Regions from separate parts of the Halomonas sp. BMC6 genome, predicted to be linked through region 2. Evidence: predicted binding sites of a transcription regulator. Region 2 holds the regulator's gene; the other holds the start of a gene.
The links. Region 2 encodes PhoB, which activates phosphate uptake and scavenging genes when phosphate is short. Its sites were predicted from a motif close to TGTCATANNNNTGTCANA; they were not measured.
Positions count from the first base shown of each region.

Region 1 (4,650 bases), 440 kb from region 2:
TGCGCCCATGTTTGGCGTCAAGCTGATCGAAAGTATCCAAAAACTTTTCACCCTGGCGGGCAAGCCGCTGGTGGTCGACGCCGAGAACTGGATGGCGCACCGGGGCGCGGCCAACGTGCTGCTGCATATCTGGCGGCACTCCAAAACCCCCGGTAACTACGTGATCCTCTCGGGGGACGTTCACTACTCCTTTGCCTACGACATCGTCGTGCGACGCCAGAAGCGGGCGCCACAGCTCTGGCAAATCACGTCGAGCGGGGTGAAGAACACCTTTCCCAAACAGCTGCTGAATACCTTTGACCGCCTGAACCGCTGGCTCTACGCGCCGCTGTCGCCGCTTAACTGGTTCACCAAGCGGCGCAAGCTCAGCATCTACCCCCGCGATCCAGACCAGGCCAGCGCCGGAGAGCGATTGTGGAACGCCAGTGGCATCGGTTTGGTGAGCCTGGACGAGCAGGGCAAACCAACGGATGTTCGCCAGCTTGATGCCAGTGGGGGCGACGTGGTCTTTCCGCCGCCGAAGGTGCCTATCGACCCGTAAAGAACCGCTAGCTGTCATACAATTGTCATCACAATAACGCAGGCTTGCTGCCCTAGAACCTTCCTCATGGAGCGTTACAAATCATAGGGATAGTAGACGTTTGATAGGGCAGCAGGCATATGACCGCACAAGAAGCGCAGTGGCTAAATCAAATTATTGCGGCAGAAGAGCTGCACGTGCTGTTCCAACCCATCGTGGACGCCAATCAGCAGGCCATTTACGGCTATGAAGCGCTGATTCGCGGGCCAAAAACGTCCCCGCTGCACTCTCCCCTGCGGTTATTCGATGTGGCGACCCAGGCGGGCCTGCTGGTCGAGCTGGATCTTCTGTGTCGGCGTCTCGCCATTCGTCGGTTTGCCGAGCTCGAACTGCCGGGACTGCTGTTTCTCAACGTGATGCCGTTGACCATCGTGGAGCGTGATTTCCGCGAAGGGCTGACGATGAGCTTCATCCAAGAGAGCGGCCTGCCCCCTGAGCGCGTGGTCATCGAGTTGACCGAACACGTGCCGATTCATGACTACGAACTGATGCGTCAAGCGGTGGACCACTACCGCGATATGGGCTTTCAGGTCGCGTTGGATGATTTGGGGGCCGGGCACTCCAGCCTGCGCCACTGGTCAGAGCTGCGGCCCGACTTCGTCAAGCTCGACCGTCACTTCATCTCAGGGATCGACAAAGAGCCTGCCAAACGGGAGTTTTTGCGCTCCATTTTGGACGTGGCGCGCAGTCTCGACTGCCAGCTCATCGCCGAAGGCGTTGAAACGGCCGCTGAACATCTCTGTTTATGGGAGCTAGACAGAGGCCTTGCGCTGCTGCAAGGTTTCTACTTCGCTCGGCCAAGCCTTCAGCCTCCCATGCAGCTCAATACGCTCCTGCCTGCCACGACCCAGCTCAAAAGCCCGGCGGGTCGCACCGCGCACTCCATTTTACGCCCGATCGAGAGCGTCTCGGCGAGCTGTTCGGTGCCCACGCTGGCCGAGCGCTTTCGCGGGGATCCTCGGCTGCGCTGCGTGGCGGTGATCGAAGCGGGCGTTCCCGTGGCGGTGGTGCGCCGCAATGCCTTCCTCACGCTGTTCACCAACCAGTACAGCCACGCGCTGTACGCTAAGCGCTGCGTGCTGGAGATCGCCGATCCTAAAATGATCGTGGCGGATGCGGATCTCTCCCTGGAGGCGCTGAGCCAGCAGCTCACCGACAGCCGCGACATCGAACAGGAGGATTTCGTCATCGTCGATGGCGAGGGGCAGTACCTTGGGATGGGCAATATCGTCGATCTGCTGCGTGAGATTACCGCGATTCAAGTGCGCCAAGCGCGCCACGCCAATCCACTCACCGGGCTGCCCGGCAATATTCTGATCAACGAAACCTTGGCTTCGTATTTATCCCAAGGCAGCGGCTTCGCGGCGGCTTACGTGGATTTGGATAACTTCAAGGCGTTTAACGACGCCTACGGCTATGCCCGCGGCGACCACGTGATCATCTCACTGTCCCGATTGCTGCAGGCGCAGGTGGAGAGTGCCGGCGGCTTTATCGGCCATATCGGCGGCGACGATTTCATGATGTTGCTGCCGCTGGAACACTGGGAAAGCGTCTGCCAGCAGATTCTCCACTCTTTCGAAGTGATGGCGCCTGGCTTTTACGAGGAGAGTGACCGTCTTCAGGGCGGGATCTCCATCGAAAGCCGCCAGGGCGGCGTGACATTCTTCCCCTTCGTCAGCGTCTCGGTTGCCGTCAAGCCGATTACCGACCCCGCTCCCTGCAAGGCGCTGGATATCGCTGCGCAGCTCTCGGAGCTGAAGCATCAGGCCAAGAAAATCGCCGGCAACAGCCTGTTCGTGGAGCGGCGCGGCTGCTGCGTGGGCGGCGACTGTTAGTCGTCACGGATTCGTCACCTAGGCGTCATGAGAGTGTCCCGAGGCTGTCACATCGGCTCGCCACTATGGCGTTAACACTTCTTAACTCGCTTAGGTGATGCATGCATACTCTCTCTTTCTCTCGTACGCTGTTGAGCGCCGCCGTTGCGGGCGCGTTTGCACTGGCAGCGGTCACTGCCTCTGCTGATCTCTCTTCGCGCTACATGGACAACGACGGCGACATGATCGCCGACGTGCCCAGCGATGAGTCGCAGTGGGTCGATCCGGATACGCTGGTGTTTGCTTACACGCCGGTTGAAGATCCGGCCGTGTATGCCGACGTTTGGGCCGATTTCCTGGATCACCTGAGCGACGCTACCGGTAAAAACGTTCAGTTCTTCCCGGTGCAGTCCAACGCTGCCCAGCAGGAAGCGCTGCGCGCTGGTCGTCTCCACGTGGCGGGCTTCAACACGGGCGGTGTGCCGGTGGCAGTCAACTGCGGTGGCTTCCGCCCCTTCGCCATGATGGCGGCGGAAGACGGCAGTTTCGGCTACGAGATGGAAATCATCACCTACCCCGATAGCGGTATCGAGTCGGTGGAAGACTTAGCCGGTCGTCAGCTGGCGTTTACCTCCGAAACGTCCAACTCCGGTTTCCGCGCGCCTTCCGCGCTGCTGCGCTCTGAGTACGGTCTGGAAGCGGGTGAAGATTTCGAGACAGCTTTCTCTGGCTCTCACGACAATTCCATCCTTGGCGTAGTGAACAAAGATTACGACGCCGCCGCCATTGCCAACTCCGTGGCCAAGCGCATGCTGTCACGCGATGTGGTGAGCGAAGGCGATTACAACGTCATCTACACCTCGGAAACCTTCCCCACCACGGCCTATGGTCTGGCGCACAACCTGAGCCCGGAGCTTGCCGAGCAGATTCAGGATGCGTTCTTCAGCTACGACTGGGAAGGCACACCGCTGGAAGCCGAGTTTGCCAACTCCGGTGAAGCTCAGTTCATTCCGATCACCTATCAAGAGAACTGGTCAGTGATCCGTACCATCGCCGATGCCAACGGTGTGACGTACGACTGCGACTAATCCATCGGTCGTTCCATGATTTTCTCGGCCAGGAGGGCGACCTCCTGGCCGAGCCGCTATGTAGTCATTAGAGACGTGCTTGTGAACGCAAGCACGGACGCATAAGAGATTGAGGCATCCCCCATGTTGACACTCACCGGCGTTGGCAAGCGTTACCCGACCGGCGACCGCGCGCTGACCGATATCCAGCTCTCGCTGCCGAAAGGGCAGGTTATGGCACTTATTGGCCCGTCTGGCGCGGGAAAGAGCACGTTGATCCGCTGCGTGAATCGTCTGGTAGAGCCCACCCAAGGCAGCATTCGACTGGAAGACGTGGAGCTGACGAAACTCTCAGGCAGCCGCCTGCGCCATGCCCGCCGCTCCATGGGGATGATTTTCCAAGAGTACGCCCTGGTGGACCGCCTGAGCGTGATGGAGAACGTGCTCTCTGGCCAGCTGGGCTATGTAGGTTTCTGGCGCAGCTTTTTACGCCGCTACCCGCAGGAAGCCGTGGCAGAAGCGTTTCGCTTGCTTGAGCGTGTAGGCCTGCCCCACGCGATCGATAAGCGCGCCGATGCGCTCTCCGGTGGCCAGCGCCAGCGGGTGGGCATTGCTCGAGCGCTGCTGCAAAGCCCCAAACTGCTGCTGGTGGATGAACCCACCGCGAGCCTGGACCCTAAAACCTCTCGCCAAATCATGCGCTTGATTCGCGAGCTGTGCGCCGAGCGCGAGCTGGCCGCCATCATTAACATTCATGATGTGGCGTTGGCCCAGCAGTTTGCCGATCGCATCGTCGGGCTGCGCGCCGGGGAGATCGTTTTCGACGGTAAGCCCAGCGATCTGACCAGCGAGATGCTGACCACTATTTACGGCGAAGAGGATTGGGACACCACCCCTGAGCCTGCCGATGATGACGAGGAGGAGGGCAGCGGCGCTACGTCTAACGCCACGCCGCCCCAGGCAGCCACGGCACCACATGCGCCGCGCCAGAACCGCTTAGCGAGTGGAGGCGCGCAATGAGCACGACGGACACTCAAGCCCGCCAGCAGGCCGCCCGCCAAGGCCAGTGGCGTCGGCTGCCGCTGATAGAGAGCCGCCGCCTGCGTTGGGCGCTGGCGCTGGGTGGCGTGGTGTACCTGATGCTGGCGCTGGCATCGGTGGAAGTGAACTGGGCGCGGGTGGCGGAAGG
Region 1 covers NZ_CAXNSH010000001.1:1,061,967-1,066,616, forward strand. The annotation lists gene AB6K10_RS05065 (alkaline phosphatase D family protein) at 1-541, shown strand, start outside; gene AB6K10_RS05070 (bifunctional diguanylate cyclase/phosphodiesterase) at 661-2,415, shown strand; gene phnD (phosphate/phosphite/phosphonate ABC transporter substrate-binding protein) at 2,517-3,482, shown strand; gene phnC (phosphonate ABC transporter ATP-binding protein) at 3,606-4,481, shown strand; gene phnE (phosphonate ABC transporter, permease protein PhnE) at 4,478-4,650, shown strand, end outside.
Region 1: phnD (phosphate/phosphite/phosphonate ABC transporter substrate-binding protein) is a predicted target of PhoB. The motif match lies at 2,450-2,467, and genes of this name have one in related genera.

Region 2 (4,650 bases):
AATATTTATTAAATTTAAATAGCGCGCAATATAATGTTGCAGCGTCAAAAATACCTCAAAAATATTGTGCAACAATGACACATGCGCTTTCTAAGTGACGCAAAATGACTCACTTTCCCAGAACGCCTCCACAGTCCTTTCATGCTGACGTGCCTCGTAGAGCACTTCGCGTATGTCGTAGGCACAAAAAATTAGACCCCGCAGGGCGGGGTCTTGATCACTCTTACTTGTGAACGATACCGACGTCTGGCTTCCTGTCCTTTTGCGGGATTCCAACCTTGGAGTTCACCCTAACCAGCGTATTGATCGTTGTATGATTCATTCCTTGAATCTTCGAGCATCCTTGCTGTGAGACATCCTTGCCTCTTAAATGCTCAACCTTAAGCGTAAGAGTTTTTTACAGCTTTGCAAATAAATGTTACGAGTTACATGCCGCTATTTTCTTCCGGCAGCTCCTCGGTGCTGTCATACGTCGCATCCGAGTCGTCGCTCATGGAATTCGGCTCCATGTCGCTGGCATGATCGCCCTCGTCATGGGTTAAATCCTGGTTGTCATGATCAGATGACATGGCCGAGCCGCTGGATTGAGATTCAACCGGTTGCTCATCTGGAGAGATGTTATCGGCCGGGTCGGCAGGCTCTTGGGCAAAAGCCAGTGGGCTCGCTACCAAACCGAACGTTACACCTAAAATACCAGCTTTCTTGAGTAGTTCCTTGGACATCATATTCCGCCTCCTCGATCGCTGTGAAATACCGCTTTAAAAGGAAGAGTGACTTCGTGTCTTACCAGTTCCTGCGGTAATCTTCCTTACTCATAACGTTGCAGCCGATATGCCAACAATCCGCGCATCAAAAAAAAGACATTAAAATACAAATGCTTATGAAAAATAGCACCGTGCCAAAAGTAGGCTTAGCATGGAATCGAAAGCGAATACGGTGGCTACATATGGCACATGCGCGGTGTTTGACCATGCTTACATGCCAATATGACACACTTATACATAGATTATGCAAACCAGAGAGAGGGCAGTAACGCGTAGGTGAGGAGAGAGGCGCAGGTGGCCCGATCGACACGTTAGTCGTGGACTACCCGCGTAGCCGGGAACACGCAGCGGAACAGCGCCCCCTCACCGGGCAACGACTCCACTTGGAGCTGCGCGTCGTGGCGTAGTAGAACGTGTTTCACAATGGCAAGGCCCAGCCCAGTGCCGCCGGTGGCCGTACTGCGCCCCTTATCGACACGGTAGAAGCGCTCGGTGAGGCGAGGAATATGGACAGGATCGATCCCTTCACCGTCGTCGTCCACTTCGATGCAGGCACTGCCATTGGGCAGAGCCGCCCAGCGGAGGGTGATCTGGCTTCCCGCTGGCGTATAGCGCACCGCGTTGAACGCCAAGTTGGAGATCGCACTGCGCAGCTCCTGCTCGCTGCCGACTAGGCGCGCTTCGCAATCGAGCACGACCTGCACGCTGTGTTTCTGGTGAGACAGCGCCAGCGCATCGCGACGAATACTCTCTAGCATCGGCCCTACGGCAAGCGGCTGGTGATCTTCTCCCCCTCGGTCGATTTCGAGCCGAGAGAGTAGTAGCAGGTCGTTGACCAAGTTCTGCATGCGCTTGGTCTGCTCTTCCATCTGACCGATGCCTTTGCCCAAACGAGGCGGCAATAGCTCTTTCAAATCGCCGTACGTTTCCAGGTAGCCCGAAAGGACGGTCAGTGGTGTGCGCAGCTCGTGAGACACGTTGGCCACGAAGTCGCGGCGCATCTGTTCCAGGCGATGCAGGCGCGTAATGTCCCGGGCCATGACCAAGCGCTCGTCATCACCATAGAGCGTGATTTGATACTGTAAAATGCGTCGCTCGTCGATGGGCGAGGTGAGGGTCAGTGGCTCGCTATATTCACGGGCATTGAAGTAGCTGATAAAACGCGGGTCGCGCAGCAAGTTGGTAATGTGCTGGCCGCGGTCATGGGCCGTTTGCAGGCCGAGCATGTCGGTGGCGGCACTGTTCCACCACTCTAAATCTCCGTGGCGATCCAGCATCACGACGCTATCACGCATCGCCTCAGAGGACTCTTGAATACGCGCGAGGGTGGCTCGCAGGCGGCTTTGCGTTATGCGCTGGCTTTTTTGGTAACGATAAAGGCGATCGAAGAGTTCGCCCCACATGCCAGTGGCCGCAGGTGGCTCATCGTGGGGGTTCAGCGTAAGCCATTTGAACAGGGCTCTAAGCTGACGGAGTTGATAGACCAAACAGAGCGTCAGACCTGCCGCCAGCCCGAACCCCGGGTAGCCCAGCAGCCATCCCAGGCACATCCCTAGGAAAGCCAGCCAGATGATTCGCCACAGTTCACGGCTCCACAGGCGCACGATTACACCCGAGCAGAGAAACGATACCCAGTGCCCCGCACTGTTTGAATCAGATTCTGGTGCGCTTCACCCAGCGCTTTGCGCAACCGGCGAATATGCACGTCCACCGTGCGCTCTTCGACGTATACGTTGCCGCCCCACACCTGATCGAGTAACTGGCTACGGGTATAGGCACGCTCTTGGTGGGTCATGAAAAACTGCAGTAAGCGATACTCGGTAGGGCCCATCTCCAGGGCCTTGCCGTACGCGCTCACACGATGGCTCACCGGATCTAACAGCAGGCCATTGATTTCGATGGGGTCTTCCACACCACGCGGGGTCGCTCGGCGCAGCACGGCTTTCAGACGCGCCACCAATTCACGGGGCGAAAACGGCTTGGTGATGTAGTCATCCGCGCCCGCTTCCAGACCCTGAATCTTATTATCCTCTTCGCCCTTGGCGGTCAGCATGATGATCGGCAACTCGGCCGTGGCCTCTTCACGCTTGAGACGACGGGCCAACTCGATGCCGCTGGTGCCCGGCATCATCCAGTCCAGCAGCAGCAGGTCAGGCTGGTGATCGACCACCATCGCGTGAGCATCCTGGGCGTTGTCCGCTTCAAGCACGCGATAGTCAGCCATTTCCAGCGCCACAGCGATCATCTCGCGAATGGGCGCCTCATCATCGACGATCAGTACGGTCTTGGCGGTCATTCCAGGGCCTCACGGTGTTCTAAGAAAGCTCATCTATGCGAAAACAGTTCAATGACATGTCTGTGACGATAACACCATGACTTAATGACAATTCTATGACACCCAGCATAATTAGCCAGTCACCGGCCACCCGCTAAGCGCGATGCCAGCAAAAACCAAAAGCCCGGACCAGTGATTGTTCAGAAACGCCTGGAAGCAGCGGTCGCGGTCACAGTGAAAAATTAACCGCTGCTGATGGGCAAACGTTGCGGCCATGCCTGCCAAACCCAGCCAGAAGAAACCGCCTAACCCAACCCGTATACCTACCCAGGTAAGCAGAGCCAGCGTCGCCAACTGCAGCAGGCCAATGATGAAACGGTCGGCACTGCCAAACAGCACCGCGGTGGACTTAATGCCAATTTTGAGATCATCGTCGCGATCCACCATGGCGTACTGGGTGTCATACGCGACCGTCCAGAGCACGTTGGCACTGAACAGTATCCACGCGTCTAACGGCACCTCACCAAGCACGGCACCAAACGCCATCGGGATCGCCCAGGAGAACGCCGCCCCGAGCACCACCTGGGGAAAATGGGTGTAACGCTTCATGAACGGATAAATGGAGGCCAGCAGCACACCCCCAAGCGAAAGCAGCACGGTAAACCAGTTGGTCAGCAGTACTAAAATAAAGGCGGCGGCCACCAACGCCACAAACAGCAGTTGCGCTTCGGTTTCGCTAATCCGCCCCGTTGCTAAAGGCCTCTGCTTGGTGCGCTTAACATGACCATCAAAGTGGCGGTCGGCGTAGTCGTTCACCACGCAGCCTGCCGCGCGCATCACATATACCCCAGCGATAAAAATCAGCAGCACATCGCGGCCCGGCACGCCCTCAGAGGCGACCCACAGCGCCCATAGCGTTGGCCACATCAACAGCCAGGTGCCGATGGGTCGGTCCAAACGCATTAGCTGTAAGAAATCGGTCAAGCGGGCCCACCCGGTCGGGCGCAACAGAGAACGGTCCATGCTCATGCTTACCTCGTCGAAAAAGTCGCTGCGTTAGCCTAGCGCGACGGCAGGCCCAGTGCATCTGCCATGGTGGATAAAAAATACTCTTGAACCAATAACGAAAGCCCACCGTGCTCAAAGACCGAGCGCCGCCCCCATAAGCTCTGGGCCGCCAGCCCTGGCTGCGAGCGGATAAAGCGCGGCCGCGTCGCCGTCGCTTCTAGCGGGCCGCGCACCAAGTCGGGCTGCTGAAACAACCAGCTGCCTAGCGAGCGCTCACCCAACTTCCCTAACCCTTTGCCTTGTAGCTGGTGAAGCGGGGCCACCGAACGCGCCACGACCCACGGCGTTTCATCGATACACAGCGCCACCTCGCGCAGCCACGCGTAACGGCGAGACGCGATGCCAAGTGCCAGGGCTTCATCGCGCTGGGGCAAGCCGACGGTTTGGCGCAGCAAGCGCACCCGAAAAGCGCCCGGCTCACCGGCAGCCATCAGGCGAGCGGTCAATGAATCGGTGGAGGCGACCCACTGCCACCAAGCCGTGCTCATGGCTGGCTGAGCGGCGGCTACCGGCAACCACTGAGGAAAGAGCGAAAAAGCAGAA
Region 2 covers NZ_CAXNSH010000001.1:620,471-625,120, forward strand. The annotation lists gene AB6K10_RS02865 (hypothetical protein) at 426-722, opposite strand; gene phoR (phosphate regulon sensor histidine kinase PhoR) at 1,076-2,368, opposite strand; gene phoB (phosphate regulon transcriptional regulator PhoB) at 2,371-3,060, opposite strand; gene ubiA (4-hydroxybenzoate octaprenyltransferase) at 3,172-4,062, opposite strand; gene AB6K10_RS02885 (chorismate lyase) at 4,101-4,650, opposite strand, start outside.